DNA from 2 places in the Agarivorans sediminis genome. Region 1 is predicted to be linked to the other one. Evidence: predicted binding sites of a transcription regulator. Region 1 holds the regulator's gene; the other holds the start of a gene.
The links. The regulator sigma-54, encoded in region 1, starts transcription at its own class of promoters, with help from an activator protein. The targets are predictions, from matches to a motif close to GTTGGCACGNNNNTNGNNT.
Positions count from the first base shown of each region.

Region 2: a site for sigma-54 is predicted at 6,026-6,044, ahead of M0C34_RS18965 (PEP-CTERM sorting domain-containing protein). Genes of this name have one in related genera too.

Region 1 is NZ_CP096670.1:3,797,332-3,813,183, reverse strand. Features, by position in the region: gene mgtE (magnesium transporter) at 1-280, opposite strand, end outside; gene M0C34_RS17370 (HPr family phosphocarrier protein) at 350-619, opposite strand; gene rapZ (RNase adapter RapZ) at 606-1,460, opposite strand; gene ptsN (PTS IIA-like nitrogen regulatory protein PtsN) at 1,487-1,930, opposite strand; gene hpf (ribosome hibernation promoting factor) at 1,939-2,226, opposite strand; gene M0C34_RS17350 (RNA polymerase factor sigma-54) at 2,251-3,750, opposite strand; gene lptB (LPS export ABC transporter ATP-binding protein) at 3,801-4,526, opposite strand; gene lptA (lipopolysaccharide transport periplasmic protein LptA) at 4,523-5,020, opposite strand; gene lptC (LPS export ABC transporter periplasmic protein LptC) at 5,031-5,588, opposite strand; gene kdsC (3-deoxy-manno-octulosonate-8-phosphatase KdsC) at 5,585-6,136, opposite strand; gene M0C34_RS17325 (KpsF/GutQ family sugar-phosphate isomerase) at 6,136-7,101, opposite strand; gene M0C34_RS17320 (calcium/sodium antiporter) at 7,147-8,115, opposite strand; gene M0C34_RS17315 (ATP-binding cassette domain-containing protein) at 8,263-9,066, shown strand; gene mlaE (lipid asymmetry maintenance ABC transporter permease subunit MlaE) at 9,059-9,835, shown strand; gene mlaD (outer membrane lipid asymmetry maintenance protein MlaD) at 9,850-10,317, shown strand; gene M0C34_RS17300 (MlaC/ttg2D family ABC transporter substrate-binding protein) at 10,314-10,961, shown strand; gene M0C34_RS17295 (STAS domain-containing protein) at 10,958-11,236, shown strand; gene M0C34_RS17290 (BolA family protein) at 11,259-11,513, shown strand; gene murA (UDP-N-acetylglucosamine 1-carboxyvinyltransferase) at 11,525-12,790, shown strand; gene degS (outer membrane-stress sensor serine endopeptidase DegS) at 12,774-13,868, opposite strand; gene M0C34_RS17275 (Do family serine endopeptidase) at 13,966-15,333, opposite strand; gene M0C34_RS17270 (Z-ring associated ZapG family protein) at 15,412-15,816, opposite strand.
Region 2 is NZ_CP096670.1:4,133,138-4,148,989, reverse strand. Features, by position in the region: gene M0C34_RS18995 (sialidase family protein) at 146-1,072, shown strand; gene M0C34_RS18990 (DUF2860 domain-containing protein) at 1,137-2,138, opposite strand; gene pyrI (aspartate carbamoyltransferase regulatory subunit) at 2,422-2,880, opposite strand; gene pyrB (aspartate carbamoyltransferase) at 2,880-3,812, opposite strand; gene M0C34_RS18975 (TraR/DksA family transcriptional regulator) at 3,926-4,285, opposite strand; gene M0C34_RS18970 (extracellular solute-binding protein) at 4,608-5,690, shown strand; gene M0C34_RS18965 (PEP-CTERM sorting domain-containing protein) at 6,096-6,692, shown strand; gene M0C34_RS18960 (undecaprenyl-phosphate glucose phosphotransferase) at 6,804-8,216, shown strand; gene M0C34_RS18955 (polysaccharide biosynthesis/export family protein) at 8,310-8,843, shown strand; gene M0C34_RS18950 (GumC family protein) at 8,880-11,141, shown strand; gene M0C34_RS18945 (oligosaccharide flippase family protein) at 11,138-12,562, shown strand; gene M0C34_RS18940 (hypothetical protein) at 12,531-13,334, shown strand; gene M0C34_RS18935 (hypothetical protein) at 13,324-14,295, shown strand; gene M0C34_RS18930 (hypothetical protein) at 14,309-15,520, shown strand; gene M0C34_RS18925 (glycosyltransferase) at 15,578-15,852, shown strand, end outside.

The DNA of each region.
Region 1 (15,852 bases):
CGGCGGCGGCGAGGGTTTCTGGAGCCATTAGCTGAAGCACCCCCTCCATCACCTCTTCGTTTAGCTCTTCGAGGATATCGCCGTGTTGCTCAGGGTCGGTGAGTTGCCATAGTACTTTACGTCCTGCGGGTGGGCTGGACTCGAGTAATAAAGCCACATCACATGGGGGCATTTGATGAAGTGTGCGCCTAACGTGCACAAACATACCGCTATCTAGAGCCTGGTTTAGCTCCTGTAATCGTTTGTGCTGGTTAGGGTTTAACTCCATCTCTTCTGGCATAAGTGTTCCCTACTGTGATGAGTAGCAAGCTTTGCAGCGTGCTTAGTGTGCGGCTATTTATGCCTTAACTTATTCTTCGTCGAAATTGGCTTCAATCAAACCTTGAATAGCATTCATCGCGGCGGCGGCATCTTTTCCTTCCGAGATAATTGTCAAAGTATTACCCTGCGCACTGGCTAATACGAGCAAGCCCATTACGCTGGCAGCTGACGCCGTTTTCTCTCCGTCTATAATACTTACCTCAGCCTCAAACTGCTGAGCGAGTTCTACAAGCTTAGTCGCAGGGCGAGCGTGTAAGCCGAGTTTGTTTTTTACGATGACTTGTCTAGTGAGCTTCAAGCTTATGTTCCAAAGTGCGATGACGACGTTGTACTTTACGTTTACTACAAAAGTTTGCGGCAAGCTGCTCTGCTACGTAAACGCTACGATGTTGGCCACCAGTACAGCCGATGGCGATGGTTAGGTATGCACGATTATTAGCTTCTAAGTGGGGCAACCAAGAATTTAACAGATCGGTGATCTGCTGAATGTATTCTCCGACTAAGGCTTGGCTAGACAGATAGTCCTGAACGGGTTTATCTAAACCATTTAGGGGGCGAAGCTCTTCTTGCCAGTGCGGGTTAGGCAAAAAACGTGCATCAAACATGTAATCCGCATCACTGGGCACGCCATTTTTAAAACCAAAGGACTCAAACACTAAAATTAGTTGTTGTTGTTGATCACCCGTCACTCTCGAGCGGATCAGGCCGCTAAGTTCATGCACCGACAAGCGAGAGGTATCGATACGTAAGTCAGCATTGCGTGAAATAGGGGCTAATAGCTCTGTTTCTGCCTCAATAGCTTCGGCTAACGACAAGTTGTTTTGGCTAAGCGGGTGAACTCTGCGGGTTTCACTGTAACGGCGAATTAGCGCTTCGTCTTTAGCGTCGAGAAAGAGGCTGAGGAGCTTTACGTCAGGGCCAATCGAACGAATCAATTGCCCAATCGGTGAGGGCTCATCGGGCAGGTTACGAATATCGATACTAATCGCCACTTTAGGATAACTACTTAAGTTATCTATTAAGGGTTGCCAGAGTAAAACGGGTAGATTATCTACACAGTAATAGCCTAAATCTTCTAATACCCTTAAGGCGACCGTTTTGCCAGAGCCTGAACGTCCGCTAACGATAATCAATTCCATGATAACCTCTAACTACAATTAGAGTATTAGGCTACCATGATGTCGTACAATTCGTCATCACTTTGTGCGTTACGAAGTTGTTTACATACTAATTTATCGTTGAGTTTCTCAGCCACTTGAGAAAGGGTATTAAGGTGTTGTTTACATTGGTCTTCTGGAACCAACAGCGCAAACACAAGATCAACCGGTTTATTATCAATAGCATCGAAGGAAATAGCAGGGTCACAGCGTAAAAAAACCGCTGTAGCTTGGTGCTGATTGTCGATTCTGCCGTGAGGAATAGCGATACCTTGGCCAATTCCGGTGCTGCCCATTTTTTCCCTGTTTAACAGGCTTTCAAAAATAGTTTGAGCACTGGTATCAAGTTGTTTAGCGACGAGTTCACTTATCAGTTCCAATGCGCGCTTCTTAGAGGAACATTGGACTGTACTAAGCGTACAGTCCAAATTTAGTACTTTATTTATTTGCATTACTTTGGCTAATGTCTGTTTAATTTTTCTTTGTGTTTAATAACTTGGCGGTCAAGTTTATCAATGAGGCTATCAATGGCGGCATACATATCAGAGTGCTCTGCAGTGGCAAACAGCTCTCCGCCATTAAGGTGCAAGGTAGCTTCGGCAATTTGATTGAGCTTTTCTACGTTGAGGATGACGTGAACATTGTTGATTTGTTCAAAACGTCGTTGCAGTTTGGCAAACTTAGTGTGGACATATTCTTTTAGTGATTCAGTAATTTCTACATGGTGTCCAGTAAGATTAATTTGCATATATCTTGTCCCCTTTTGTGGCCGTTATATAAGGCTTTTACGTTGGTTAGAAGGTGGAATCGCTAAAGACTCACGATATTTTGCTATCGTGCGCCTCGCCACCTTGATCCCCTGATCTGCCAAAATGTCAGCTATCTTGCTATCACTGAGTGGTTTGTTGGTATTTTCGGCAGCAACCAGTTTCTTAATGAGTGCGCGAATCGCGGTAGATGAGCATTCCCCACCTCCGTCTGTAGCCACGTGGCTAGAGAAAAAATACTTTAATTCGAAAATTCCGCGGGGAGTATGCATAAATTTTTGGGTTGTCACCCGAGAAATGGTCGATTCATGCATTTCTACTGCTTCAGCCACATCGTTCAACACCATTGGTTTCATTGCTTCAGCACCATATTCAAAAAATGCTTGTTGGTGGTGAACGATACAGTTGGATACTTTTAATAAGGTTTCGTTACGGCTCTCAATACTTTTTATGAACCATTTCGCTTCTTGTAGGTGGCTGCGAATGAATTGAGTATCGGTAGCATTTGACGTTTTGCTCAAAGACGCATAGTGAGAATTGACTCGTAGTTTAGGCATGGCATCCGGGTTTAATTCTACTACCCAGCGGCCCTGGCGTTTTATAACGGATACGTCGGGAATTACATACTGCGCTTGATTCGGTTCTACCGCATTGCCGGGGCGTGGCTCAAGGGTGTGGATTAAACGCATTACTTCGCGTAGCTGTTCTTCTTTGAGTTTGGTTTTGCGAGCTAATAAACGAAAATCCCGGTTGGCCAATACGTCGATATGATTTGATACGACCTCTCTGGCTTCTTTCAACCAAGGTGTTTCTTCAGCAAAACGACTTAATTGAATCATTAAACACTCTTGTAAGGAGCGAGCAGCAATGCCGACGGGGTCAAAATGTTGAATACGTTTTAGCACCGCTTCTACTTCGTCTAATTCTACATCTAGTGCGTTATTATCACTGGAGCGTAAGCCTTCAAGTAGTTGGTCACAGTCTTGAGTGAGGTAACCTGAGTTATCAACCGCATCAATAATCGCTAATGCGATGGCTTGATCTACTTCACTAAAGGGAGTTAAACGCATTTGCCACAATAGATGGTCTTGTAAGGAGTCGACGGTTTCGCCTTGAAACAACATGTCGTTGTCTTCGCCGCCACTAGCAGAGCCTGAACTCGCAGGGCCAGAACTGGCGCTATATATATCATCCCATGTTGAATCAACGGGTAGGTCTTCAGCAACCGTGTCTTGGGAAATGGCATCACCGGCTTCAATTTGGCTAGAGTCAACTTCAGGCTGGCTGTTTTCCGCCTCATCACTTCTTTCGTTGGCCGACTTTTCAACTGAGTCACTGTCGCTTGGCTGCGACTCATCCGCCTCAAGAAGTGGGTTACTTTCCAGTGCCTCTTGAATCTCTTGCTGTAAATCCAGCGTTGATAGCTGAAGTAAGCGTATGGCCTGTTGTAACTGAGGTGTCATGGTTAATTGCTGACCAAGACGCAACTGCAAAGATGCTTTCATTAATTACCGCTGTTCCTTCTTCTTATTATATTTTTCTAGATACACTTTAACTATAGCTTGAATTGCTCGCCGAGATAAACTCGTTTCACATGTTCATTTTCAAGTATCTCTTTGGGCTTCCCTGAGGCTATCAATTCGCCTTGGCTAACGATATAGGCATGCTCACAAACATCGAGGGTTTCTCTCACATTGTGATCGGTAATCAGTACTCCAAGGCCTCTATCGCGCAGGTGTTCGATAATTTTTTTAATATCAATCACTGAAATAGGATCTACTCCAGCGAAGGGTTCGTCAAGCAAAATAAACTTTGGTGCAGCTGCCAAGGCTCGTGCTATTTCTACTCGGCGACGTTCTCCACCCGACAAACTCATACCCAAATTTTTGCGAATATGGCCAATATGGAACTCTTCTAATAAGTCGTCAAGCGCTCCATTTTGTTGCTCTTTATCAAGGTCTTTACGTGTTTCGAGAACCGCGAGAATATTCTTTTCTACAGATAAACGACGAAAAATCGATGCTTCTTGTGGTAAGTAACCAATGCCTTTACGGGCTCGAGTATGCATCGCCGTGCTAGACAGGTCATCGTCATCAATTAGTATGCGGCCTTGGTCGCGAGGTACTAAGCCAACAACCATATAAAAAGTAGTGGTTTTACCCGCACCATTTGGGCCGAGTAAGCCGACGATTTTACCCGTTTCAACGTGTAAGCTTACATTCTTGACAACCTTGCGACCTTTATAGCTTTTCGCTAGGTTTTCAGCAATTAGGGTACTCATTCTTGCGGTTTACTCTTCGGTGAAATCTCTTCAAGTTGTTTCGGCAGAAATATGGTAGTGACACGACTATTTTCATCGCCTTGGGCTACCATTTCTTGCTTATCGATGCTGTATTTGATCATTTGCCCTTTCACTAAGCTCTCTTCTTGTTTTAACTGAGCATTTTGCGTGAGGGTCAGTGTTTGGGTTTTAAGATCATAGCGAACCTCGTTCGCTTCCGCCTCGATAGGTTTACCGCTATCTAGCAGTTGATAAAAAGTAGCCGGTTCGCCCTTGGCGATCATGACTTCGCTGCCTTTGTCTTCACTGCCGATCACGCTTAATTCTGCAGCATGCATTTTAATCGAGCCCTGAGTGACGATCACATTGCTGTAAAACGTGACTCGGTTTTCTTTAATATTGACCTGTTGGCGGTCGGCATCAACAATAATCTGCTTATTGAAGTCGTCTTCAAGTGCTTGAACTCCCCAAGACAGAAATAACAAACTGGCCAATAGGCCTAATTTACTCTTGTGGGTTATGGTAAACCGCTTCGATATCATCTAATAAAGTCACTATTTCGTTGGCTAAATCACCATCCATGCCAACACCATACAATTCGTATGAGGGGCCATAAACGGTAACAGGTTGATCGCTGCTCATGGTTTCACTTTGCAGATCGATTTCCAATCTTTCGGTAATTAGGTCGCGAACATACTCGCCACGACTCAAATTTTTGATCACTACATTGTCATTTAAGGTGACAGTTTGCTGCTGCAGTACTGTAGCGTGATCGGCTACAATTTGCCATATGGGTTGTGCTGGGTCTGGGTAAACCAAAATTTTCGGTTTAGAGAAGGTGGTATGTTTTAGTTGCTCAAAAAACTCCATCTGTTCAGCGTAGATGCGATAACGTGGCGCACCATCTTCACCAAAGCTAATGCTGTATAGCTGCTCGGCAACAAAATTAGGTTTACTGGCTTCTCGCTTGGCGGCTACTTGCTCGTCCTCTGAGGGGCTGAGTTGCCAAAGCACGATGGCAACAACAAATAGCAGTCCGAAAAACCAAGTAGGCTTGTTCATACACTCATGCCTTGGGCATTCTCTAGCTGACCTTTTGCCTGCAAAATTAGATCACAAAGCTCACGAACTGCGCCATATCCGCCCGGTGTCACGGTAATATAGTCGGCCGCTTGCTTGCACAAAGGGTGAGCATCTTGAACTGCCACGCCTAAGGCGCATGCGAGCATCACTGGAGTATCAACCACGTCGTCGCCGATATAGGCAACTTCGTTAGCACTTATCTTTAGTTGCTCAAGCATTTGCTGATAAGCCACCATCTTGTCTTGCTGGCCTTGGTAAATATGGCGAATACCTAGCGCTTGCATACGCTGCTCGACAATTTTGGATTGGCGGCCTGTGATAATGGCAATCTCAACCCCAATATTGAGTAAGGCTTTTATGCCAAAACCGTCGTGAGTATGAAAAGCTTTTAGCTCTTCACCGTCATTGCCCATATAAATTCTGCCATCTGAAAATACCCCATCAACATCGCAAATTAGCAAGGTTATGGTTTTGGCGCGGTCAAAATTTTGTTGGCTCACTGAACCGTAAGGTGTGGTTTCGCTCACTAATAAACTCCTGCCTGTAATAAAGTATGCATGTTAAATGCACCCACTACTTTTTGTTGTTTAAGCACGAACAAGCCATTAATAGAGGTTTGTTTCATTAATTTTAGTGCATCAAATGCCAACCAATCACTTTCAATGACTTTGGGGTTGTGGGTCATGACTTGACCAATTTGCGTGTCGTGAATATCAACCCGTTGATCTAAGATACGGCGCAAGTCCCCGTCGGTGAAAATACCGACTAAGTGTTGCTGTTGGTCAACCACGCCTACCATACCTAAGCCTTTCGCGGTGATCTCAAATAAGGCTTCGCGAATAGTTTGTTCGACTGTCACTGAGGGAATTTGTTCCCCTCTTAGCATTAAGTCGCTGACACTGAGCAATAATTTTTTACCAAGAGTGCCCCCTGGGTGAGACAAGGCGAAATCTTCTGCAGTAAAGCCTCTGGCTTCTAACAAGGCTACCGCCAATGCATCGCCCATTACTAAGGTTGCGGTGGAACTAGCTGTGGGGGCTAAGCCTAGCGGGCAAGCTTCACGAGGCACCGAGATACATAGGTGGAAGTTGGCAAGTTTTGCCATTGTTGACTGCGGGTTACTGGTCATGGCAATGGAGCGAACACCAATACGATTAAAGACGGGATAAAGTGCCAATATCTCTGCTGATTCGCCAGAGTTAGATAGCGCTATAACAATATCGTCAGCCGAAATCATTCCTAAGTCGCCGTGGCACGCTTCTCCAGGATGAACAAAAAAGGCTGGGGTGCCAGTAGACGCTAACGTCGCGGCTATCTTATTGGCAATATGTCCAGATTTTCCCATGCCCGTCAAAATCACTTTTCCCTTACAAGCTAAAATGAGCTCACAAGCTTGGCTAAAATCTTGTTCAAGGTACTGGTGAAGGTTTTGAATACCCAAAATTTCTATATCAAGAACTTGTTTAGCTGAAGCAATATAATCAAATGACACGCCATTCCCCTATAAGTAAGGCTTAAGTGATAAAAAAGGTAGGGTTTACCCTAAGAATAATAGCATTTGGTAGCCTATGAAGCCGCTACACAATAAGCCGCCTTCCCAGCGTGATATACGGCGACTTTTGCCAAACCCCATGGCCATAATAAATAACACTACGGTTACGCCCATCATCACGTAGAAGTCTCGGCCAGCAGCGTGAGCATCTACTTCACCTGGCGCTAGCATCGCGGGTACTGCCAACACGGCTAAAATGTTAAACAAGTTAGAACCAATGATATTGCCAAGAACGAGGTCATCCTCTTTCTTCATGACACCTGCAATACAGGCTGCCAGTTCAGGCAGGCTAGTACCTACAGCGATAATCGTTAAGCCGATTACCAGATCGCTCATACCAAAATAACGGGCAATTTCTGAAGCCGAATTAACTAAAAGATCAGCGCTGAGCGGCAGTAATACCATACCGACAATTAACCACATTAGGGCTTTTTTGGTTGGCACGTCACTGGGCACTTCCGATTCAGCTTCCTCAATTATAGGGTCTACTTTGGCGCCTTTGCGTTGGCGCAGTGCAGAGATAATCAAAAAAGCCATCATTGCGATAAAGAAGCCCAGTAGCACGGTACCTTCTGCATAACCTAAATATAGGTCATTGAGTACCCAACCCGCGATGGCGGTAGCGGCTAATACCAGCGGCAACTCTCTGAATAAAATAGAGGAAGACACCATGAGTGGTTTTAATAAGGCGGTAATTCCTAATACTAACGTAATGTTGGTAATATTAGAGCCGATAACATTACCCACCGCTGTATTCATCTTGCCTTCAAGAGCCGCTGTCGCCGACACCATTATCTCCGGCGCAGACGAGCCTAAAGCAACAATGGTAAGGCCAATGATCATTGGTGGTAGGCCAAAGTTATTGGCAATGGCTGCAGCGCCAAAAACAAAACGGTCGGCACTCCATACTAAGATAACGAGGCCAACAATCAATAATAAAAATTCAATAAGCATGTGCTTCCTTTGCGCGATAATTACGACGAAACAGACAAAACCGTGGCATTGTCGGCATTTTCCTAGCAAATTGGAAGAGTTTAACCTTGAGTGTCACCAATTATCTCAATAATATGTCCCCCTTAGCCGATCAAGATTGCTCACGGAGTGGCGGATAGTTTGATTGAAGTAAAACAACTGGCGTTTCAGCGCGGCGACAAAGTTATCTTTGATGGCTTAAACTTGCGTATCCAAGCCGGCAAAATCACCGCCATCATGGGGCCTAGTGGTATAGGTAAAACAACCCTGCTCAAGCTTATTGGCGGGCAGCTGCAACCGAGTGCAGGTGAAGTGCTGATAGACCATCAAAACGTTCACCAGCTTAACCGCAGTGGATTGTTCAAACTACGTAAACGGATCGGCATGCTATTTCAAAGTGGCGCGTTATTTAGCGATCTGACGGTGTTTGAAAATGTCGCTTTTCCGTTACGCGAGCACACTCAGTTACCAGAAGCTGTATTGCGTAATTTGGTGTTGATGAAGCTGCAAACCGTGGGTTTGCGTGGTACAGCGCAATTGATGCCTAGTGACTTATCTGGAGGCATGGCTCGACGGGTTGCTTTGGCTCGGGCGATAGCCTTAGAACCGGAAATTATTCTCTATGATGAACCCTTTGTTGGCCAAGACCCTATTTCGATGGGGGTGCTGATCAACTTAATTAAAGGCCTAAATCAAAGCTTAAACCTTACCTCAGTAATTGTATCTCATGATGTTAACGAAGTATTAAGCATCGCCGACTATGTGTTTATCGTAGATGGCCATAGTGTGCTAGCCGAGGGTAGCGTAGAGCAAATCGCAGCCAACCCTAATCCTCGTTTAGCTCAATTCTTAAAGGGACAAGCGGATGGGCCCGTGGCATTTCACTATCCCGCCGAAGACTATGCTCAAGCGCTAAGGCATCATAATGATTGAACAGATTGCTTTGTTAGGCCGAAATACTCTATTGCGCTTGTCGGCAATTGGCCGAGCCAGCTTAATGCTGTGGCATGCTTTGGTCGCTTGGCCAAGCAAACAGTTGCTGAAAGATACGATTCGTCAAACTTATGTGGTTGGCGTTCAATCATTACCGATAATTTTAGTTTCTGGTTTATTCATCGGCATGGTTTTAGCCCTGCAGGGCTATCATATACTGGTCGATTTCGGGGCTGAAACTAGCCTTGGCCCCATGGTGGCTTTGTCTCTACTCAGAGAGCTGGGACCGGTAGTTACAGCATTGTTATTTGCTGGTAGGGCTGGGTCAGCGCTAACGGCTGAAATTGGCTTGATGAAAACTACAGAACAACTGTCTAGCATGGAAATGATGGCGGTTGACCCTCTTAAAAGGGTTATTGCTCCTCGCTTATGGGCAGGGTTTATCGCTATGCCACTATTAACCTTGATGTTTAATTTAGTGGGGATATGGGGAGGCTTTCTGGTTGGGGTTGAATGGCTAGGGGTTGATAACGGTAGTTTCTGGTCGATTACCGCGGCATCCATTGAATTTGGCCAGGATATCGGCAATGGCATGATTAAGAGTGCTGTTTTTGCCATTACCGTGGTCTGGGTCGCTTTGTTTAATGGCTATGATGCGGTACCTAGCGCACAAGGCATTAGTCAAGCCACTACCCGCAGCGTAGTACATGCCTCCTTATTGGTATTGGCTTTAGATTTTATATTAACCGCATTGATGTTCGGCAATTAGGTTTAGGGATTAACATGAAAGTAAATAAAATAGAATTGTCGGTAGGGCTGTTTGTATTGTTGGGCATTGCGGCCTTATTGGTATTGTCGTTGAAAATTGCTGATAGTCAGTTTGGAAACAATACTGATAGTTATACCTTGTATGCCAAGTTCGACAATATCGGCGGTTTAAAAGCGCGTTCTCCAGTCAAAGTGGGCGGAGTAGTTGTAGGAAGGGTTGAAGCGATTAACCTTGATGTTGAGGATTACATGCCGAAGGTGACTTTAAGCATGAATCGAAAATACGGGTATTACCCAGAAACCAGTTCATTATCGATTCTTACTGCTGGCTTATTAGGAGAGCAATACATTGGGCTTACTCCTGGATTTGTCATGGAAGATATTGAAAATTTGAACGATGGTGACCTGATCGAAGATACAAAATCTGCGTTAGTACTAGAAGAGTTGATAGGACAATTTCTATTTTCAGTAACGGAGAAATGATGATGCGAGCAATAAGTGGTGTATTGGTCGGCTTACTCGGTTTATTTGTCGTGGCAGTAGCCGTGGCCGACGAAACTACTGAGATAAACCAAAATCCCTATCGCTTAATGAGCTATGTTGCTGAGCAAACATTCAGTCGCTTAGCCAAAGTAGACAGAGACGCTGAAGACGCGGCGAGCCAGATTGAAGATGTGGTTCGTCAGCAATTAATGCCACATATTGACTATCGTTATGCCGCCTTTGTTGTGCTGGGTAAACAAATCAAAAAAACCAATAAACAACAACGCGCACGATTTGTCGATGCTTTTCAAGAGTATTTAGTAAGCACTTATACTCAAGCTTTGAGTCAATACAAACAGCAAGAAGTTACTATAGAGCCTGTAAAGTCGATTGAAGGCAGAACGAAAATTGGCGTAAAGGCGCAGTTTATTGATGGAGAACGTCCGCCCATCAAGTTGGAGTTTAAGTTTAGAAAGCTGAAAAATGAAGACCGTTGGCTGGCTTATGATCTCGTTGCCGAGGGCGTCAGTTTGCTATCGACTAAGCAATCCGAATTCGATAGTTTGATTCGCGCCAACGGAATAGATGGGGTTATTACTCTACTAGAAGAAAAAAACATTAGCCTTGCCGAGAGCAATTCATGAGTCAGACCATTCAATTTGACCAGCAAACTTTACGACTCAATGGTGATTGGACGGCGGTTCAAGTCGCCGCCAATTGGGAGCAGTTAAGTGCTTGTGAAGCCGATTGCCTCGACCTAGTAAATTTAAAGCGGATTGACTCTGCAGGAATAGCCGCTATCATCACCGCCTTAAAACCTGAACCTAGCAATCCTTTAGCGATTAAGCATTGCACGGATCAAGCCAAGCAATTGTTTAAGCTCTATGAGCTTGAGCCCTTGCTGACATTTGAAGAATAAAGCACTTTGCCGGAGCGTAATCATGCAACCAGAACAAATTGAACAATTATTAATGCAAGCGCTTGAGCTAGAGCATGTGCAAGTAACGGGCGAAGGTAATCACTTTCAGGTTGTTGCTGTTGGTGCAATGTTTACGGATCTGTCGCGCGTTAAGAAACAGCAAGCGGTATATGCACCATTAAAAGAATACATTGCGAGTAATGAAATTCACGCTTTAGGGATCAAGGCTTTCACTCCTGATGAATGGCAAAAACAACAAAAATTTGGCCAACTGTAGTAGGAGTTGTTGTGGATAAGTTTAGAATTGAAGGCGGCTGTCGTCTAGAAGGCGAAGTGGTGATCTCTGGAGCGAAAAATGCGGCCCTGCCGATCTTATTCGCGACTTTGTTATGTGAAGAACAGGTCACCCTGCATAACGTGCCTCAACTAAGAGATATTGGTACTACTTGCAAAATGTTGGAGCATCTAGGCCGAGAAGTTGAAGTAGACGGTGAAACGGTGATCGTTAAAGCGGGTAAAGCCAATGACTTTGTTGCCCCTTACGAGCTAGTAAAAACCATGCGTGCGTCTATCATGGCGCTTGGTCCCTTGGTTGCTCGCTACGGCGAAGCCGACGTATCGTTACCTGGTGGTTGTGCCATTGGCGCACGACCTGTAAACCTACACATTCATGGTTTAGAGTTGATGCAAGCCAATATGAGTGTGGAAGATGGTTATGTTAAAGCCCGCGTAGACGGACGCCTTAAAGGCGCGCGTATCTTTATGGATATGGTCAGCGTAACCGGCACCGAAAACTTAATGATGGCGGCAGCCTTAGCTGAAGGTGAAACCATCATTGAAAATGCTGCCCGTGAACCTGAAGTGGTCGATTTAGCCGACTTCCTAAATACCTTGGGCGCAGATATTCAAGGGGCTGGTAGTGATACTATCGTCATCAAGGGTGTAGAAAACTTACACAGTGGCGAATATAGTGTTTTACCAGACCGCATTGAAACGGGCACTTATCTGGTCGGCGCTGCGGCAACGGGTGGTAAAGTGCGTTGTACTCATACTGACCCTAAGCTCATGGAGTCGGTATTGTCTAAACTTGAAGAAGCTGGCGCCAAGGTAAATACGGGTGTCGACTGGATTGAAGTAGACATGCAAGGTTGCCAACTAAAAGCGGTGAATGTTAAAACGGCACCGCATCCAGCTTTCCCTACTGATATGCAGGCCCAGTTCACGGTATTAAACATCGTGGCAGAAGGCACTGGCCACGTAACAGAGACGATTTTTGAAAACCGTTTTATGCATGTGCCTGAATTGATGCGTATGGGCGCAGAAATAGAACTAGAGGGCAATACAGCCATTTGTAAGCATTCAGAGCACTTAACTGGTGCACAGGTAATGGCAACGGATTTAAGAGCCTCTGCCAGCTTGGTGATTGCAGCTTTAGTCGCTGAGGGTGAAACCGTGGTAGACCGGATTTACCATATCGACCGAGGCTATCAAAACATTGAAACTAAATTTGCTCAGCTAGGCGCAAAAATCACTCGCTTTAACGACCACTCGTAGGTCGAGTGGGTAATTTTAGTTCGGTAACGGTAACGGGTAGCTGAAGTAGCTGCCCGTTTCTATATAAACTCACCATTATTTCACTGCCTGGACGCGTTTCTGCAACAATATCCATGGCTTCCTTAATCGATGAAATTTCTTCCCCTGCAATGCTTACCAATATGTCGTTAGCTTTAATCCCAGCTTTGCCGGCTGGCCCATTTGGATCCAAGCCACTGACGATCACACCATGGGTTTCGTTCAATTTAAGCCGAGAAGCCAAGATAGGGGTAATTTTTTGTCCGTCTAACCCCAAGTAACCCCGAACGATGGTGCCATCCTTGATTAAACTCAGCATAATTTTCTTGGCTAATACAAAAGGGATAGCGAAACTAATGCCATAGGTATCAGTGGCATCATTTAGATGATAGGCCGAGGTATTGATTCCGACTAACTCACCGCGAGTATTGACTAAAGCCCCCCCTGAGTTTCCGCGATTAATCGCCGCGTCGGTTTGTAGAAAATCTTGTCGCCCTGTCGAACTCATGCCACTACGCCCAGCGGCACTAATAATCCCCTGGGTAATGGTTTGGCCAACGTTATAAGGGTTACCGATAGCCAAAACCACGTCACCGACTTGAGTGCTTAGTTGGTCATTTTGTGGAATCACTGGTAGATCAGGTGAGCCATCGATTTTGAGTACCGCTAAATCAGTGATCATGTCTCCACCGACTAATTCAGCATTAAAGATACGACCATCTTGTAAAGCGATAACGATTTGGTCTGAGTTGGCAATAACGTGCAGGTTAGTTAGTACAAAGCCTTGATTAGACATGATCACCCCAGAACCCAAGCCCTGAGATTCTAATTGGGTGTCTACGTTAACATAGGATTGTAGAAAGCTGCGGGTATAGATGTTTACTACGGCAGGAGCTGCCCGCCTTGACGCTTGCGCATAGCTAACCAGAGGCGTCTCAGTATAGTCGTCTAATAGTTGCTTACTGTTTTCCCTAAATTCGGGGAAAGCAAATAATATCCCAATTGCCATCGCTAAACCGAAGATAGCGGGCTTGAGTAAATACTTGATTATAGATAACAATTATTCTTCTCCAGCTAGGCTATCAGCATAACACGGGCATTCTGGAGACAAAAGAAAAGGCGACTATATAAGTCGCCTTTGTGGTTCAAAATCTCGTTTACTGAATGATGCGGTAGAGGTTTTCGTCGCCGCGTTGAATATTGACAGCTAAAACGCGGGGTTTGGTTTCTAGCAGCTCACGTAAATCGGCGATGCTAGCAATTCTCACTTTGTTGATACCAATAATGATATCACCCTCTTCGAAACCATTATTTGCCGCTTTCGAGTTTCGTTGAACCTTGTTGACAATTACGCCAGCTAGTTCAGCGCCTTTGGCTGTTGAGCTCAAGCTTGCCCCCTCTAACGCTGGGTGCATTACCTTGGCATTAATATTTTGCTCTTCTGCTTGCTGTAAGGTCACCTTAAAGCTGATTGGTTTGCCATCTCGAATGGCGCCCAACTTAATGGTTTTACCTGCCCCCATGGTGCCTATTTTGGCGCGTAATTCAGCAAAGCTCTTCACCGGCTTATCATCAACCGAGACAATAATATCCCCTGGTTTTATGCCTGCTTGATCGGCTGCCGATTTTTGCATGACTTGATTAACAAACGCGCCGTGTTGTGAGTCGGTGCCGAAGGCTTTAGCTAAATCGCTATTTAGTTCGCCACCTGTCACGCCCAATACGCCGCGGCGTACTTCACCAAACTCGATAATTTGCTCGGCTAAGTTGCGCACCATGTTGCTAGGAATCGCAAAACCAATACCAATATTACCGCCATTTGGCGCAATGATAGCGGTGTTGATGCCGATGAGTTCCCCGTTCAAATTGATCAAGGCACCGCCAGAGTTTCCGCTGTTAATCGCCGCATCAGTTTGAATGAAGTTTTCTAAGTTCTCGATATTTAAACCGCTACGGCCTAAGGCGCTGACAATGCCTGACGTCACTGTTTGGCCTAGGCCAAATGGGTTACCAATGGCAATCGCGAAGTCGCCTACACGTAAGTTATCTGAGTCTGATAGTTTGATATCAACCAAGTCTTCGGCTTCTATTTGTAATAAGGCGATGTCGGTATGGCGGTCACTTCCTAGTACTTCAGCTTCAAACGTTCGGCCATCTTTTAGAGTTACCACTATCTCATCGGCTTCATGAATCACGTGATAGTTAGTGATGACGTAGCCTTTGTTAGCGTCAACTACCACCCCAGAACCTAAACCTTGGAAAGGTCTTTCCTGAGAGGAGCCATCGGGTGCGCCTTCTTGGCCGAAAAAGTACTTAAATAATTCTGGTATTTGTTGTTGTGACACTTTGGTTCCTGCCACTGAAATATTCACCACCGCAGGAGTAGCTCGTTCAAGTACTGGTGCCAATGTAGGCAAATCTTCGCCAGCGACAGACATTGGTAGTGCGGCATGGGCCTGAAAGGTGTTAATGCCAAGGAAAAATGAAAACAACAAAATAACAAATTTGTTAGCAGAAATGCTCATTTAGATACCCTCAATAAACAAATATCAATATAAAAACAGGATCTTAAAGACCCTGTTTAGGTAAAATAGTTCAATGATTTAGCTAGCTTTACGCTGGGCTTCGGTAAATAAACCAGAAGGTTCGTTAGAGTAGTCCTTTGGCTGGGCATCTTTAGATTCAACCGTTTCGTCTAACTCTAGTTTCTCTTGGTAGTCAGCAAACAGCTGAGGCTGAGCGGTGTCATCACTGATTAGAGATTTCGATTGGCTAGCCATATGCTCATAAATACCTTGGTACTGCTTGGCCATATCTTCGAGTAATTGTGCGCTGGTGGCAAAGTGCTCTTGAACTTGTTCTTTGTAGCTATCTAATTCGGCTTTGTTTTGTTGTAACTCTTGCTTCATATTTGCATCGCTGCCAACTGGCTTTGATGCCATGCGGCTAAGAAAAAAGCCAATGGCGACACCAATAAGAAGAAAAATCATACTGCTAATTGCGCTCATATTAATCCTTTGTTGGTCTTGATGAACTTTCAATAT
Region 2 (15,852 bases), 340 kb from region 1:
ACTAACATTCAGCTTAAATCAAATGGGTCGATAACGATACTAAGCAATTAAGTATTGATAACGATAATGGTTAAGCGGCCTTATTTTGTATTCGCGAGCTAGGCTTAACTGTTGCGGTAGTGTCATCAACACCATAGAGGTCACCATGAAGTTATGTTTGGTAGAACAGGTTTGGGATAAAGGCGAGCACAACGCTTTTACAGACTTATGCGATTTTAACTCAGCATTGTGGTTGTGTTTTCGTGAAGCCGAAGGCCATGTCAGCCCAGAGGGTGATATTCGTATTCTGCGTAGAGCGGATGATCAGAGCCATTTCAGCGCAGCGGCATTGATTCATGTAGAGGGTATCGATTTACGTGACCCCAAGCTGGTAGAAAGCCCAGATGGTAAGTTACTACTCACTTGCGCTGGGGTAGACCGCAGTGCAGAGCGCCAAATAATCCAAAGTTATATTGCCTGGTCTAGTGATGGCATCACTTGGTCTGAGCTTAGCCCTCAAGGCGAGCAGGGCATGTGGTTATGGCGCAGTCGCTACCTGAATGATGTGGCGTATTCAGTGGCTTACAATTACAGCCTAGATAAAGTGAGCTTATATAAAATGGATGCTGAGCAGCAATACCAGTTACACGTAGACCCTTTATTTAGCCTTGAACAAAACGGTTTAGCTTACCCCAATGAGCATGATCTTGCCTTGTTAGATGATGGCTCGGCCTTGTGTTTATTACGCCGTGATAAAGACAGCGGCACTGCCCAATTAGGTTCAGCTACCGCGCCTTACCTTAACTGGGATTGGCTAGACTTAGGCGCACAAATTGGCGGCCCAGTAATGCTTAAACTTGATGATGGCCGAGTATTATGCGCGGTACGTTTATATGAGCCGGTGCGTACCAGTTTGTGTTGGCTTCAGGTAGAGCGGGGCCAACTGAAAGAAGTGCAGGTTTTACCCTCTGGTGGAGACACCAGTTACGCTGGGCTAGTGCAGCGCGGCGAGCGCATCTATTGTAGTTACTACTCTAGCCACCACGATAAAACGGCTATCTATATGGCAGAGTTAGATTTAAGCCAAGAGTAAATAGCTAAACCACGGCAACAAAAAAGGCAGCTGTAATAGCTGCCTAAATGATCCGCTGTTGCTACTAGAACTTATAACCAAAGCCAAAGGCTGCTATGCCACCTTTGCTATCGTAGAACGTAATGTTTGAGTCGGTATCGTTGTAGCCACCCAATATATTAAACATGGCGTTTTCCCAACCAAAAGGTTGTTGATAAACGTAGATGGCAAACAGTGATATTTTGTCGTCTTTTTGGGTTTGATTATCAAATACAGGGTTGCTTCCAGAGTATTTAGTTTGGCCATATTCAGCGTTTACAGTGAATAGATGCTGACCAGAGCGGTACAAACTGTTTAAGCGCAAAGCATATTGGTCAAAGTCGTTGGCGCTGCCATCAGCTTTGGCGGTGGTATATAACAAAGCGGGTGATAAAAACCATTTGCGCGACAAAGGCACAAAGGTTTCGGCAATAACACGGTGTAAATCGGCATTACGGTTCAGAGCTTGGGCTTCGCTTGAATTTGCCCCGAATAATGCCACTCCACTTTGCTCGTTATCTACGGTGCGTTTAGCGTAGGCATATTCTAGAGTTAACGGGCCATCAGCTATCGCTTCGTAACGTATCCGCCCACCTTGGTAGTTCTCATCGGTTTCTTGTCTGGCGACATTAGTATCATAGGGGTCACTCCATGTGTCATTCATGAAAGGTAACTCGGGGAAGTAAGCAGCAGTAATTTTACTGCGATCGCTTAACGCTCGGGTGTAACCGAGCTCGTATTGAAATTGTGCTCTGCCTAAATTCTCGCGGCTGTTACCTAAGAAAAATTGGTTTTTAAGATCTTCGGTGGTGTAGTCAACACGGACCAGTGGGTAAACAATCACTGAGCTAGAGCTTTGACCGTTGTTGTTAAGATCTTTGGTGATTTTATTATCGTCATCGGTAGAGAATTGGTTTTGGCCGCTTACGTAACCGACGTTTAAGTTGATGGTTGCAGACCAGCCAGACTCTTCGGCTAACGGTCGAGCATCTGCGGCAACACTCAACAACATACTACAGCACACTAACGAGCTTACTCGTTTAAACATTCGTCACATCCTTGTATCTGGGTAATCTTAGTGAAATCATTATCTTGGATTAATACTACTAACGTTAATGATAGATGAATAGATCAACGTTTGTTTTATCTTTTACTCAACGTAAACTAGCCGCTATTTGTACCGTTAGCCACTGAAGCGCTGCGCTCCCTGCTTAACAGGCGCTAGCTTGAAAGACTTGTTCGGTTTTTGTTGCGTATTAAAGGGTTGAGTGTGGATAGAAAAACAGAGCGACTGGCGCTCTGTGGTTGATTTATATCGCTTAGTGCAGACTTTAATCTAGCTCTGAGAATAAACTGCGGTCAAAAGATTTTTCACAGTAGTGACATTTCAGTTTGATGTCTGTTTTTTGGTGTCTTACATAAAAATGGCTGTCGATAGGTTCGTTATGGCTTATACAATTACTATTTGGGCAAGCAAACACCGCCTTGATATAGTCGGGCGTAGACACGTGGAACTTTCTCACCACCTCAAAATCTTCAATTAAGTTAATGGTGGCATTGGGGGCAAACAAGGCCAACTGATTGGCTTGGTTCTCATCAAAAACGGTATTTTCAACTTTGATCAAATCTTTTTGTTGTTGCTCTCCGCTGGGTAAGTTTAAGCCAACGGTAATTCGTTCTTGAGCTGCCGATAGTTGGAAAAACTTTAATATCTTAATGCCTTGCCCTGCAGGCACGTGGTCAATCACTGTTCCGTGAGCAATCGCTTCAACTTGCAACTTCTTCTTCATTATTGCGCTCCAAATTCGTTAGTCATAATTAGCGCTAATAAGGCTTGGCGCGCATAAACACCGTTCTCGGCCTGCTCGAAATAATAGGCATAAGGTGTGTTATCAACGTCGGTAGTAATTTCGTCAACTCGTGGTAGCGGATGCAAGATCTTAAGGTTGTCTTTGACCTGCTCAAGCATATTGGCGCGTAGAATAAAGCTTGATTTAATATGTTGGTATTCAGTTTCGTCGAAACGTTCTTTTTGCACGCGGGTCATATATAAGATGTCGAGTTCGTCCACCACTTCTTCAATACTGTCGTGCAGACTGTATTTGATTTCTCGCTCGTTTAACTCTTCAATAATATAGTCGGGCATCGCCAGTGCCTTGGGGGCAATAAAGTAAAATTCGCAGCCAAAGAGTGACAAAGCTTGAGTGAGAGAGTGAACCGTGCGGCCATATTTTAAGTCACCGACAAAAGCGACTTTTAAGCCTTCTAAACTACCTTGGGTTTCAAAGATCGTGAACAAATCTAGCAAGGTTTGGGTAGGGTGCTGGTTTGAACCGTCGCCACCGTTAATCACCGGTACATTCGAAAATTCGCTGGCTAAGCGCGCGGCACCTTCTTGTGGGTGACGCATAAAAAAAGCATCACTATAAGATGAAATAACTTTTACCGAATCAACTAAGGTTTCACCCTTCTTGCCTAAAGAGGTGTTGCCACCATCGGCAAAACCTATCACGCTGCCACCTAAGCGCTGAACGGCCGTTTCAAAAGATAAACGAGTACGGGTTGAAGCTTCAAAAAAACAGCTGGCAACAACTTTGTTTCGTAATAACTCTGGGCGTGGTTGTTGCTTGATGCTAGTGGCTGTGTCGACGATTAACTCAAGCTCCTGACGGGATAAATCAGGGATAGAGATAATGTGCTTTTGATAAAGCGGGTTGTTCATGCTCGCAGATCCTAATCCGATGTGAAATCGGAACAGAATTATAGCAGCGAGCAGTCCCAGTGAATATGATCTTAGTAAGGAATACCAAGATTAATTTCTTTTAGCGTAAAACCTTAGGCGTATTGACTACTTTTTCGTTCGCGATAATCTTGGCAATCAATACAATAGCGCGATTCTGGGCGGGCATTAAGGCGGGCGGTGCTAATATCTTCGCCACAGCCTTCACAAAAGCCATAATCTTGCTCTGCAATACGGCGCAGTGCATCTTTTAAGCTTTTAACGTGGGCGAGGTCATGTTGGCGACGGTTTAGCTGGAGTTGTTGAGACTCTTCTTGGTTGGCGCGATCGACGTCGTCACCTAAATCAACTTTATCTTTGAACAGCTCGTTGTCTTGCTCTAGGCGCTGTTGAGTTTCGTTCAATTGCTCGGTGAGTTGTTGACGAATGGTCTCAATTTGTTGGTCGCTAATCATTTTTTTGAATGTCTTCCTTCCTATTGCGTTAAGCGCTAACGATTACCTTATATGTAACGCTAATAACCCAAAAATTAGTTAATCGACAATTTTAACCACTAGTAAAGCCTTTTCAAAGTGCTTTTTTGGATAAATGTTAGCCAGCTAGCACTTGGGTTTAGATAAATTACCCGTTATTATCTCGCGGCGTTTGCTGGTGGAAGAAAAAGTGCGCTTTTTTGTCAGTTTTCACCCCGCAAACTACACTAATAAGGTATCAAACAAGATTTCTGTGATTTCGTATCACACCCTATTGAGGATTGTATGAGTGAATAAAATAAACATGTTGTTGGTTGGGCTTTTGGCATTGGCCACTAACGCAGTAATAGCTCAAGAAGAGAAAGTACTGAATGTTTACAACTGGACTGAGTATATTGCAGAAGACACCATTGCAGAGTTTGAAAAAGAAACTGGCATTAAAGTCATTTACGACGTCTTTGATTCTAATGAAGTATTAGAAGCTAAGTTACTATCAGGTAACACCGGTTTTGATATTGTTGCGCCGTCTCATGACTTTTACGGTAGACAAATTACCGCAGGGGTATACCAACAGCTAGATCGCTCTAAGCTGACCAATTGGGATAACCTTGACCCAAAACTACTCGCCACCTTAGATAGTTACGACCCAGGTAACCTGTATGGTATTCCTTATATGTGGGGAACGACCGGTATTGGCTACAACGTTAATAAAGTAAAAGAAATTCTTGGCGAAGATGCCGATCTTAACTCTTGGTCTTTGGTCTTTGATCCTGAGATTGCCGGCAAGCTAAGCCAATGTGGTATAGCATTTTTAGATGCGCCAAGTGAAGTGATAGCAGCTATGCTGAACTACATGGGCAAAGATCCTAATAGTACTAAATCGTCTGACTATAAAGGTGAGATAGAAAACTTAATGGAGCAATTGCGTCCTAACGTTCGCTACTTCCACAGCTCTCAATACATTAACGACCTAGCCAGTGGAGACATTTGTGTGGCGATTGGGTGGTCTGGCGATGTACTTATGGCGGGTGACCGTGCAGCTGAAGCTGATAACGGGGTTGAGCTAGAATACATTATCCCTAAAGAAGGCGCAGGCGTTTGGTTTGATATGTTTGCCATCCCTAAAGAAGCCAAACACCCAGAAAATGCCCATGCGTTTATCAACTACGTATTGCGCCCTGAAGTGATTGCCAAAGTGACTGATTTTGTTTGGTATGCCAATCCAAATATTAAAGCCACTGCCTTAATCGACCCAGAGATTGCCCAGCACCAAGGCATTTATCCCAATGAAGATGCCGCTAAAAATCTCTACGGCTTTGTAAACGTACCCCCAAAAGTAGAACGCACCCGCACTCGTCTTTGGACCAAGTTTAAAACGGGTCGTTAACATACATATTTAAGCCATTTAAAAGCCAGCGTATTCGCTGGCTTTTTTTGTCGGTTAATTTTACACCTGTACCAATCTTATTGATATTCTGGCTAATAGTGAATGGCCAGCAGAAAGCTCCTTTACCCTCTCTACTGATTTATTTGTTAAGAATAAAGCGCTGCTGTAATAAACAAACAGCAGTGGATAATAAAAACAACATAAATGGTAAGTTAAGCCTTATTCGTCTAATTAATTTACATACCGAATATATTAACAAGTCCTTAACAACCTAGGAGATTAATAAAAAAACCTTTAAAAACAGAGGGTTAAAAAAATGTGATCTTGTTATCACTTTTGGCTTGGTGATTGCTATGTTACTTACGACAGTTGTTGCTTTTCACTTTTTTGGTAAGGATAACCGCAATGAAAGCTTCCATCTTTTTTTTAATCACAGCGTTAATCACATTTAATACTTCGGCCGGGATTATACCGGTTTCAGAAAACCCCGCAGAGGCTGCAGGGCCGCTGGTATTTTTAGCCGGTGGTGCATCACCCCATCAAAACCCTGCACTATACCCAGTAGCAAGCTCTGCCAGCACCGTTGATATAAACGACGATGTTAGAGCAACTGTTAGCTTTGACTTACAGGCTTTAGATTTTGCTTCAGATGAAGGTGCATTCCCATACGATAACGGTTTTTTAGACCTTACCTTCCTTTGGTATTTCGGCGGTGTTGAGCAAGGGTTTAATTATAGCTATATCTCATGGGCAAGTATCCTTGACCAGCAGTTATTAGGTTTAAGCTTGTTGACCTTTGTGTCTGATGATTACCTTTTTGCCAATAACTTATTACAAGTAGGCGAGTGGTCACTTTACGCCTATGCCGAACAACAATACGTGGGTGGGTCATTATTTAACGTTACAGAAACGGCTCCAGTACCAGAGCCTGCATCAATTTTGTTGTTTGTGTTGTCTGTTGCCGGTGTATTTGGCCGTCGTTTATTGCGAACAAAAAACTAATTGATATAAGTTAAGCAGCAGGAGAACGGATTCCCGCTGCTCACCTATGTTGTGCAATAAAGCACCAATATAGGCACGTTTTAGCCAACAAGCTTGGCACAAGGATGTGTTATGGGAAACGAAAGAAATGGCTTTGTTCGCAGCCACGAGTTTGAGTTAGCGCTTGTTTATCGCATTACCGACTTAGTGATCATTTTTGCTACGCTAGCATCATTAGCGTGGTGGAGAAATGGCCAGGTAGACGGTGATTTCAGGCTGTTAGCCATTGGCTTAGGCATGGTGTTTCTGGTTATTGCAGAGTCTTTCACTTTGTACCGCTCATGGCGGATAGCCTCAGTGAAAGAGCAAGCGCAAACAACATTAAGTGTTTGGCTGATAACAGTGGCAATAATACTCGCGATTAACTATTTCTTAAAAGTTTCTGATAACTACTCACGGCTAGTATTTGGCGGTTGGCTGTTAGTCACGCCTATCGCATTGATTGTATGGCGGATGGTATTTCGTGAAGTACTCGCCTTATTAAGAAAAACTGGCTACAACACTCGTAAAACCCTCATTATTGGTGTATCTGAAACAGGCTTAAGGCTACACCAAGAGCTGATATCTAACCCCGACTTAGGTTTACACTTTATTGGTTTCTTTGATGATCGCGACAGTGCTCGCCTAGGCGACGACTCTCATTATTTTGGGCCGGTAGGCTCGGTAGCTAAAGCCTTAGAGTTAGCTAAAAATGGCGAGGTAGACCATGTGTATGTGGCGCTACCAATGCATGCCAAAGATAGAATCACCGGTTACCTCAAACAGTTGTCAGACACTACCTGCACCACCTTTATTGTTCCCGATTTTTTCACTTATAACTTGATTCACTCGCGTTGGAGCAGCTTAGGCAATATTCAAACAGTGAGTGTATTCGACAGCCCGTTCCGAGGTGTATTTAGTGTAACTGTAAAGCGGATTCAAGATGTGGTGTTAGCCAGCATTATTATCACCTTGATCAGCCCGCTGATGTTAGCGGTAGCCATTGGCGTAAAACTGGGCTCTGCGGGGCCAATATTGTTTAAGCAAGACCGCTATGGCCTAGACGGTAAAAGAATTCGCGTTTGGAAATTCCGCTCTATGAAGGTAATGGAGAATGGCGGCACAGTGACCCAAGCTACCCAAAATGACCCACGGGTTACCCCCTTTGGCGCATTTATTCGCCGCACTTCACTAGACGAACTTCCGCAGTTTTTTAATGTGCTATTTGGCAGCATGTCGATTGTTGGGCCGCGCCCACATGCGGTAGCGCATAACGAAGAGTATCGACAAGTGGTTGACCGCTACATGCTGCGCCACAAAGTTAAACCCGGCATTACTGGCTGGGCGCAAATAAATGGCTGCAGAGGCGAAACCGACACCCTAGACAAAATGGAGCGCCGTATTGCCTATGACCTGGAATATATCCAGCTATGGAGCTTATGGATGGACATTAAAATTGTCTATAAAACCATTTTCAAAGGTTTTCGCAGCGACCAAGCCTATTAAGGCATTAGATATGCAAGGGAGTATATGAAAGTTACCCGAGTCACTACTGTTATTACCAGTGTGCAATTAATCTCCATAACAGAGGTGGTTTAAATGTTGATAAAGTTACAGCGTATTTTATTAGTTTGTAGTTTGTTGCTGCCTATATTTAATAGCTATGCGGCCAATGAAGACAATTACCGCTTAGGGCCTGGCGATGTAATCAACATTAAAGTGTATGGTGAAGAAGACCTAAGCATGGAGCTGTTAATAAACAACAGCGGCAAAATTGATTACCCCTACCTCGGCCGTTTAAGCGTGAGCGGTGCAACCAGCCAAGAGCTAAAACAAACTATTCAAACCGGCTTAAAAGGTGATTATTTAATTCAGCCGAAGGTAGCCGTAAATATTGTTCAATATAGACAGATATTTATCAACGGTGAGGTAGAAAATCCAGGAGGGTATGCCTACCAACCGGGTTTAACTATAGAAAAAGCTATTGCACTTGCAGGCGGTTTCACCGAACGCGCATCCAAAACCAATATCAATTTGAGTTCTGGCGCTAATAATAGCCTTGTATCTAAGGCGACGCTCAATTCTAAAATTCAAGCTGGCGACATTATTGTTGTGAAGGCGAGCTTTTTTTAAGTCTTGAGGCTATCGAATGAACAAGGATGTATAAACGTGAATAAACACTCGAGTATCAATGTTCACCATATTGACAATGACTTGATAAATCAGCAGATCGTGGCTGCTAAGCGATTTGAGTCTAATGAGGAGTTGATTGATTTAGGGCAATACTTTATAGCAGTTTTGAGATATTGGCCGATGATAATAGGCTTTACTTTCATTGTGGGTCTATTAGCTACTCTAATCGCTTTTTCTATAACGCCCGTATATCGAGCAACAGCAGTGTTGTTGATCGAAGCTGAACAGCGAAATGCAGTTTCTATAGCCGAGGTGATAGGCGTAGATACATCTAAGCAGGAATATTATCTCACTCAATTCGAGCTGCTTAAATCTCGAACTATTGCTCAGAAGGTTATAGATAAATATAAACTAGGTGAGTTAGCGGAGTTTAACGGTCAGAAGGAACTTACTAACTTTGATAAGCTAAAAAATCCAATAGGTACTTTGCGGGGATACGCTCAAGAGTCGGTTTTGGTTCAAAGTTGGTTACCGCCGCAACAAGCTGCTTCTGATTTAGATATGCAAGAAGCGTTATCTCAAAGGGTTATGGCGGAATTTCGTAAAAGATTGATCGTTAGTCCGATAAGAAAGACACAGTTAGTTAATATTAGCTTTGAGTCTGGGGATAAGCGCTTAGCAGCAGCGTTAGCGAATGCGGTTGGGGAAGCTTACATAGAGAACAATCGAGACGCACATTTACAAGCGAGTCAAGAAGCAACAACCTGGTTAGAAGATCGTTTGACAGAACTAAAGACAGCTGTCACATTTTCTGAAAATCGATTAACAGGCTTTTTGGAGAGAGAAGGCTTAGTAGATGTGAGTGGTATCGATAGTTTAGCTTCTGCTGAATTAAGTGATATTAGTCGTCGTTTAAGTGATGCTAGAGATCGAAGAGTTGCAGCGGAATCGTTGTTTTATGTACTGCAAGATAACCGTAATGCAGGGATTGCTCAGCTATCATCTATATCAGCAATATCTAACCATCCGCAGTTAAGAGATGTGCGATTAGCTGAAATAGAAGCGGAACGTTTAGTTTCTGAGCTAAGTAAACGTTATGGCCCTAAACACGACAAAATGATTCAAGCGCAAGCTCAGTTAGCCTCAGTGAAAGACAGAACAAGAAAAGTGCTTAACAGCTTGGCTACGGGGATAGAGAAAGAGCTTAATGGTGCGAGAAAGCAAGAAAATGCAATTCAAGCTGAATTGAATGGGAAAAAAGATCAATTCCAAGGGATTGCGGTTAAGAGAGCGACATATGACGCTCTTAAGCGGGAAGTAGAAAGTAATCGTAAGCTTTATGACTTATTTCTAAATCGACAAAAAGAAACAATGGCCACCATGGATTTCCAGCCTTTAGTTGCTCGCTTTAGTGATTTAGCTAGTGTTCCGTTGGTTCCTGCGAAACCGAGAAAGATGGCGATTATCGTAATATCAGCTCTAGTATCCTTCGTTTTTACTATTTTCTTTTCATTAATCTGTCACTCAGCAAAAAATACAATTGAATCTGTTTCTGATATTCAAGAAAAGCTCCACCTAGCTCCCCTAGGTTCAATTCCCCTATTGAAAGGTAGGCAGTTTGCGAAAATGGCGCTTTTATCTGAGGCGTACTTTAATAAGAAATTTAATCATTTCAGTGAGGCCGTTAGGAGCATTCGAACTTCATTACTGCTTAACATGGCTGGAAAAGAAAGAAGTTTAATAGCTGTATCATCAGCTGTTCCTGGTGAGGGAAAAACTACGGTTTCTATCAATCTAGCTTTATCAATGGCCCAAATGGAGAAAACGCTATTAATAGATTGTGATTTACGGAGGCCATCGGTAGGCAAAAGGTTTGGCCTCAAAGTTTCCCATTTAGGACTTAGCAATTTGATACTGATGGGAAGTGACATGGATGAGTGTATCTACTTACATGAAAAGTCCGGGTTAAGTGTTTTGCCAGCAGGTATGTTAGTTCCTAATGCACAGGAGTTACTCGCCAGTCAGAAGTTCATTGAACTAATAGCATCGCTTGAAAAGCATTACGACAAGATAATTTTTGATACGCCTCCCGTGGTGGCAGTTAGTGATGCTCTGATTTTGGGGAAAATAGCTGGCGGTTGTGCTTTGGTTATTGGATCAGGTACTACAAAACTAAAGCAACTTAATGGCTCTATAGCCAAATTTGTAGACCACTCTATACCTATAGACGGAGTTATCTTAAATCGGACGGTCGCAAAAAGTAGTGAAGATTATGGCTATTATGGGTACTCGTCTTGAAGAATCTTTTAACTCTACCTACTTGCCATCCAACGTGGGTTATTATCAATCACGGCCTATGTAAGTTGCTAATTGCTATGAAGTTTCTTTTTGCTGCCAAATGCTTTGGGCCAGAAGTGATGGGTATAGTAGGTCTTTTGCTAATTCTTTATGCGATAGTGGAATCTCTTTCGGAGTTCGGATTAATAGGGGCTATCGTTCAAGCTGAGAGGTATCCAAGTGAAAGTGATTTAGATTCCATTTGGTTGGCGCTTACACTTCGTGGTGTGGTAATCGGGATCATAGTATTTTCTATTCCAACTTTAACTAATTATGTAACTAATACTTCTGAGACGTTGGTATCTGCTTTATGTCTTGCAGTTTGCGCTTTGTCTAAATCTATGGTTAGTCCAAACTGGTATATTGCATTAAGAGAGAGGAACTTCAAAGAGATATTTTTCATAACTTTTTTAGGAGTGTCTTTTGATTTTCTAATATTTGTAGGTTTGATTCTTCTTGATGTCAAATTTGTGGCAATATTTATAAGCTTGGCCGCAGGTGAAATAATAAAACTGATCCTTACTTATCTATTATTTGGCACTGATAGGAAGCTATTTATTAGGTTTAAAAGTTTCAATATAGATATTAAAAAATACTCAAATTTCGGTAAGTGGATTTGGTTGAATAATATAATTAATTTGTTGTTAAATCAGTCTGACAAGTTAATTACTGGTCTGATTTTGGGGAATGCTAGTTTAGGGATATACCACATGAGTAATCGCCTAGCACAACTAGGAATTTCAGAGTTTTCTATGGCTTATAGTAAGTACCTCTTTCCTTCATTTTCTAGAATGAACGAAAAAGATGTTAATAATATGACTAGGTTTATGACCAAATCATTATCGCAAATATCGTTGTTAGCTTTTTCTTCTGTGATTTATATGTTCAGTATTTCTAGCTTACTTCCTATTTTACTGGGAGAAGAGTGGAAGGACGGTATTATAGTCTTAAAAATATTATCTATCACAATGGCTATAGGAAGTCTCATTTCTGTAATGGTTGTATACCATAGAGCTTTAGGGAACCCTAAACTGGTAACTTCTGCAGCAACAATTCAACTTATTATATTTATACCAGTCCTGCTAGCATTAACATACTTATATGGAGTTCATGGGGCAGCATCGAGTACTGTTATTAGTACGGCCATATGCTTTGTTTTTCTAATAAAAAATGTTCCATTTGACTATTCGGTTTTGTTTTCAGTTTATAGAAGTTGTTTAGTTCCATTCATATTTTTCATTATTGTAGTTTTGATTAGTGATGTATTTGATGGATATATCATTAAAACTGCAATAAGTACATTTGGATTTTTAATTATGTTGTTTTCCTTAGTACTAGGGAGTAGAGCGAGTGAAACTTTCTATAAATTTTGCAGACGATAAATTTGAGGCGTTTAGGAAGTGGAATACTTACACGGCAAAAAACAAAGGTAAAGTGGATAAAGTTTTTGAGTTTAAAAAAGAAGACATGGATGATGATTTTGTAGAAAATAACTCTGAAGTATTAAATAGGAAAAGAGGCGCTGGTTATTGGCTTTGGAAACCATATTTTATAAAAAAGGTTATGGATTCTGCAAATGACGGAGATTACATAATGTATTGTGACTCAGGTACAATTTTTATTAATAGCGTAGATTTACTTATTGATGTTATGGATGAGGATGGTAAGTCTGTAATGTTATTTGAACTGCCTCTTATTGAGCGGCAATGGACAAATAATTACTTATTCAACTTTATGGGTTTGGAAACTAGTGAATACAAGGATTCTAATCAAATTCTCGCGTCATATATGCTATTTAAAAAAACGCCATATTCTGTTTTTTTCGTTAATGAGTATTTAAATCTTTGTAGAAAAAAAGAATTAGTGACCGATGATATGACAACGGAATCTGAAGAAGCTTTTGATCATAGACATGACCAATCTATTTTAAGCTTGTTAGCAAAGAAAAATGGTCTAATACCTTATAGAGACCCGTCAGATTATGGGGAGTTTCCAAGCCAATACTTTTCTATGAATAGATTGTTTAGAGTCAACGATAGAAGAAGTAAGTATCCAACCATACTTTTGTCAAACAGAAAGGCTAATCCAATCAAGTACTACTTTAAATTTAGGATTAAAGCTTTATTAAGAAAGGTAATAGGGAATGGATTTTAACTTTTATTCTAGGCTTGAAAGTGGTCATCGCATCGAATATATAGATTTTTGTGAGAAAAAACTAAATGGCAGAAGGTGCTCATTATTGACTGCTATGTTTACTAGAAAACCTGTCCTTTTCCTTATGGTAGAAGAAGGTTTTGTTATGTATTTTCTAGTATCTTTGTTAAGGAGTCTATTTTTAAGAAGAACGTCCGGCTTAGTATTTCGAGGTGTGGATGTGCTTAAGAGCGGAATTATGAAAAGTGGTGTAAAAAAAAATGCAATGGGTTTCACAAGACGAATAAAATTTATAAATAACATTTCAATTGTACCATTTTATGTTGAGCCAGAATTAGAAAGCATATGTGATGAATGGATATATGATTTTCAATTCTGGGATAGAGATGTTCTATGTAAGAGTGTAGGTGGAGTCGCGTGTATCGATTTGGAACGCAGGATTAGGGAAGCTGCTAATGGGCGAAAAATATTATCTGCAATCGGTAAGCAAGATAAAAGTAAAGGTTTCGATTCTTTCATTGCGTTGTATTTATCCTCCGAAAAACTACGGGAAAAATACCTATTTGTTGCGGCTGGTAAGGTTTCTGGTTTCGATGAGACCCAGATACTAAAGTTTACCAATTCGGGAGGGCTAGTTATCGATAAAAAGATATCAAGCGCTGAACTTGTGGCGATGTATAAGGTGACAGATGTTGTTTGGGCAGCTTATTCACCGGAATATGACCAATCTTCAGGGGTTTTTGGAAGGGCATTGCAATACGAAAATTTTGTAATAGTTAGAGCTGGTTCAGTCATTAGCAAAATTGTGAAAAAAGTTAAATCAAGCTATTTAGAAGTGCAATTGGAAGAATATGATGTAACTGTTGAAAATTTGCTAGGTTTTAATTTTGTTGTTAACGATGAATTGATGCTAATTAATGATCAGAATAAGCTTGTTGATATTGTTTCAGGTGACTTTTAGTTAAGGTGTTGTGTTGGAAATTAAAAAAAACTATTTCTGTAGAACAAATTATCTGCAATTGGCATTAGCGCTATACTTTACTGGTGCGTTATTAGCCTGGTCGCTACAAGGCTTAGGGATTCTACCTCGTTTCTATGATATTGGCGTGGTCTTAACTTTATCTTTCATGTTGATTTTTGTAGCCCTTAGGGGAGGCTTTTTGTTAAAGAGGAAATTGAACTACTTGGTTTTTATGTCCTTTTTAATTGTTGTTTTTATAGTGTTGCTCAATTCGTTAGCTTCTTCAGACAGTAAAGTTATTTTGTTCTGTTTTGTGTTTACTATTTCTTACTTTCTTTTTTTAAATATGGCCAGCTATAAGATAAAAGTAGGAAAGATCTATATTTTTTTTTCCACGTTGCTGTGTTGTCTATTTTTGTTTCAGGTAGAAAGTCTAAATATGGATGAGATCGGAATCGGAAGGGTTTCTGTGAGTGAAGAAAATGCAGCTTATGGTTTTATAGCATACTGCTGTGTATGTTCTTTGGCTGGGTATGCACACAATGCAAAATTTGACTGCAATGGCTATCAACAATTTTTACTTGAGCTTGCGGGTATATCAATACTTTTATATATCGTCATATTAACAGGTGTAAGGTCTCCTTTGTTTGGGTGTTCATTTTTAATAATTTATTGGTTTTATCAATATGCTAGGAGCGAATTACTTTCTTCTCCATTAAGGCTTGTTTCTATGATTTGTCTACTATGTGGAATGTTTTTAATATTATCATTATGGCTTTCTGATTCTTTTTTTGAAAGATTATTACACATGGGAGATACGCTATATAGTGGATTGATGACAATTTCCGGATCAGCTGTAACTGATAGCGCGTCATTTTCTAGAGTACTAATGAGAGGTATAGGTTTAGATAGTTTTTTAAGTAATCCTATCCAAGGTAGTGGTTATAAATCATTGTGGTTGGATTTTCCATTGTTACAGGCTTATTCTGACTTAGGGATACTTTTCGGATTTCTATTTATGGGGACTTTTTTGATTCTGCCTTGTTTATTTTCATTACGATATATCAATAGCAGTAATGCTGTGGGTTTTTTTTCTTTATTATATTTGGCAAATGTTCCCAGGCTTTTTCTACATGGACAACCTTACGACTGGCAACATTTTATTTACTTGGTGCCAATCGTTGCTTATATGTCTAACGCCAGGATGATGACTGACAGCAGTTAGTAGTTGTTTGTATAATGAAAGGGAATGACACTGGATGTGAATTTTTTAGGATGAATTATGGAAAGTAAAAAAGAACCTCGAGACGTACTGGTAGTTTACCATTATATTGCTAAATATAGGGAACCAATTTTCAATGCTATGTTAGATAACAGTTCATTCCACATAGCGGCTGACATTCAAGGGAATAGTTCGATTGAGTTGATAGATAAAGAATTCTATTCTAATGCTAACTTCATAAGATTAAGGAATGTTTGGCTTTCCCGTTCTATTCTTTGGCAAATAGGTTTGATTAATAAAGTTGTAAGTAATAGATATAAAACAGTGATTTTTTT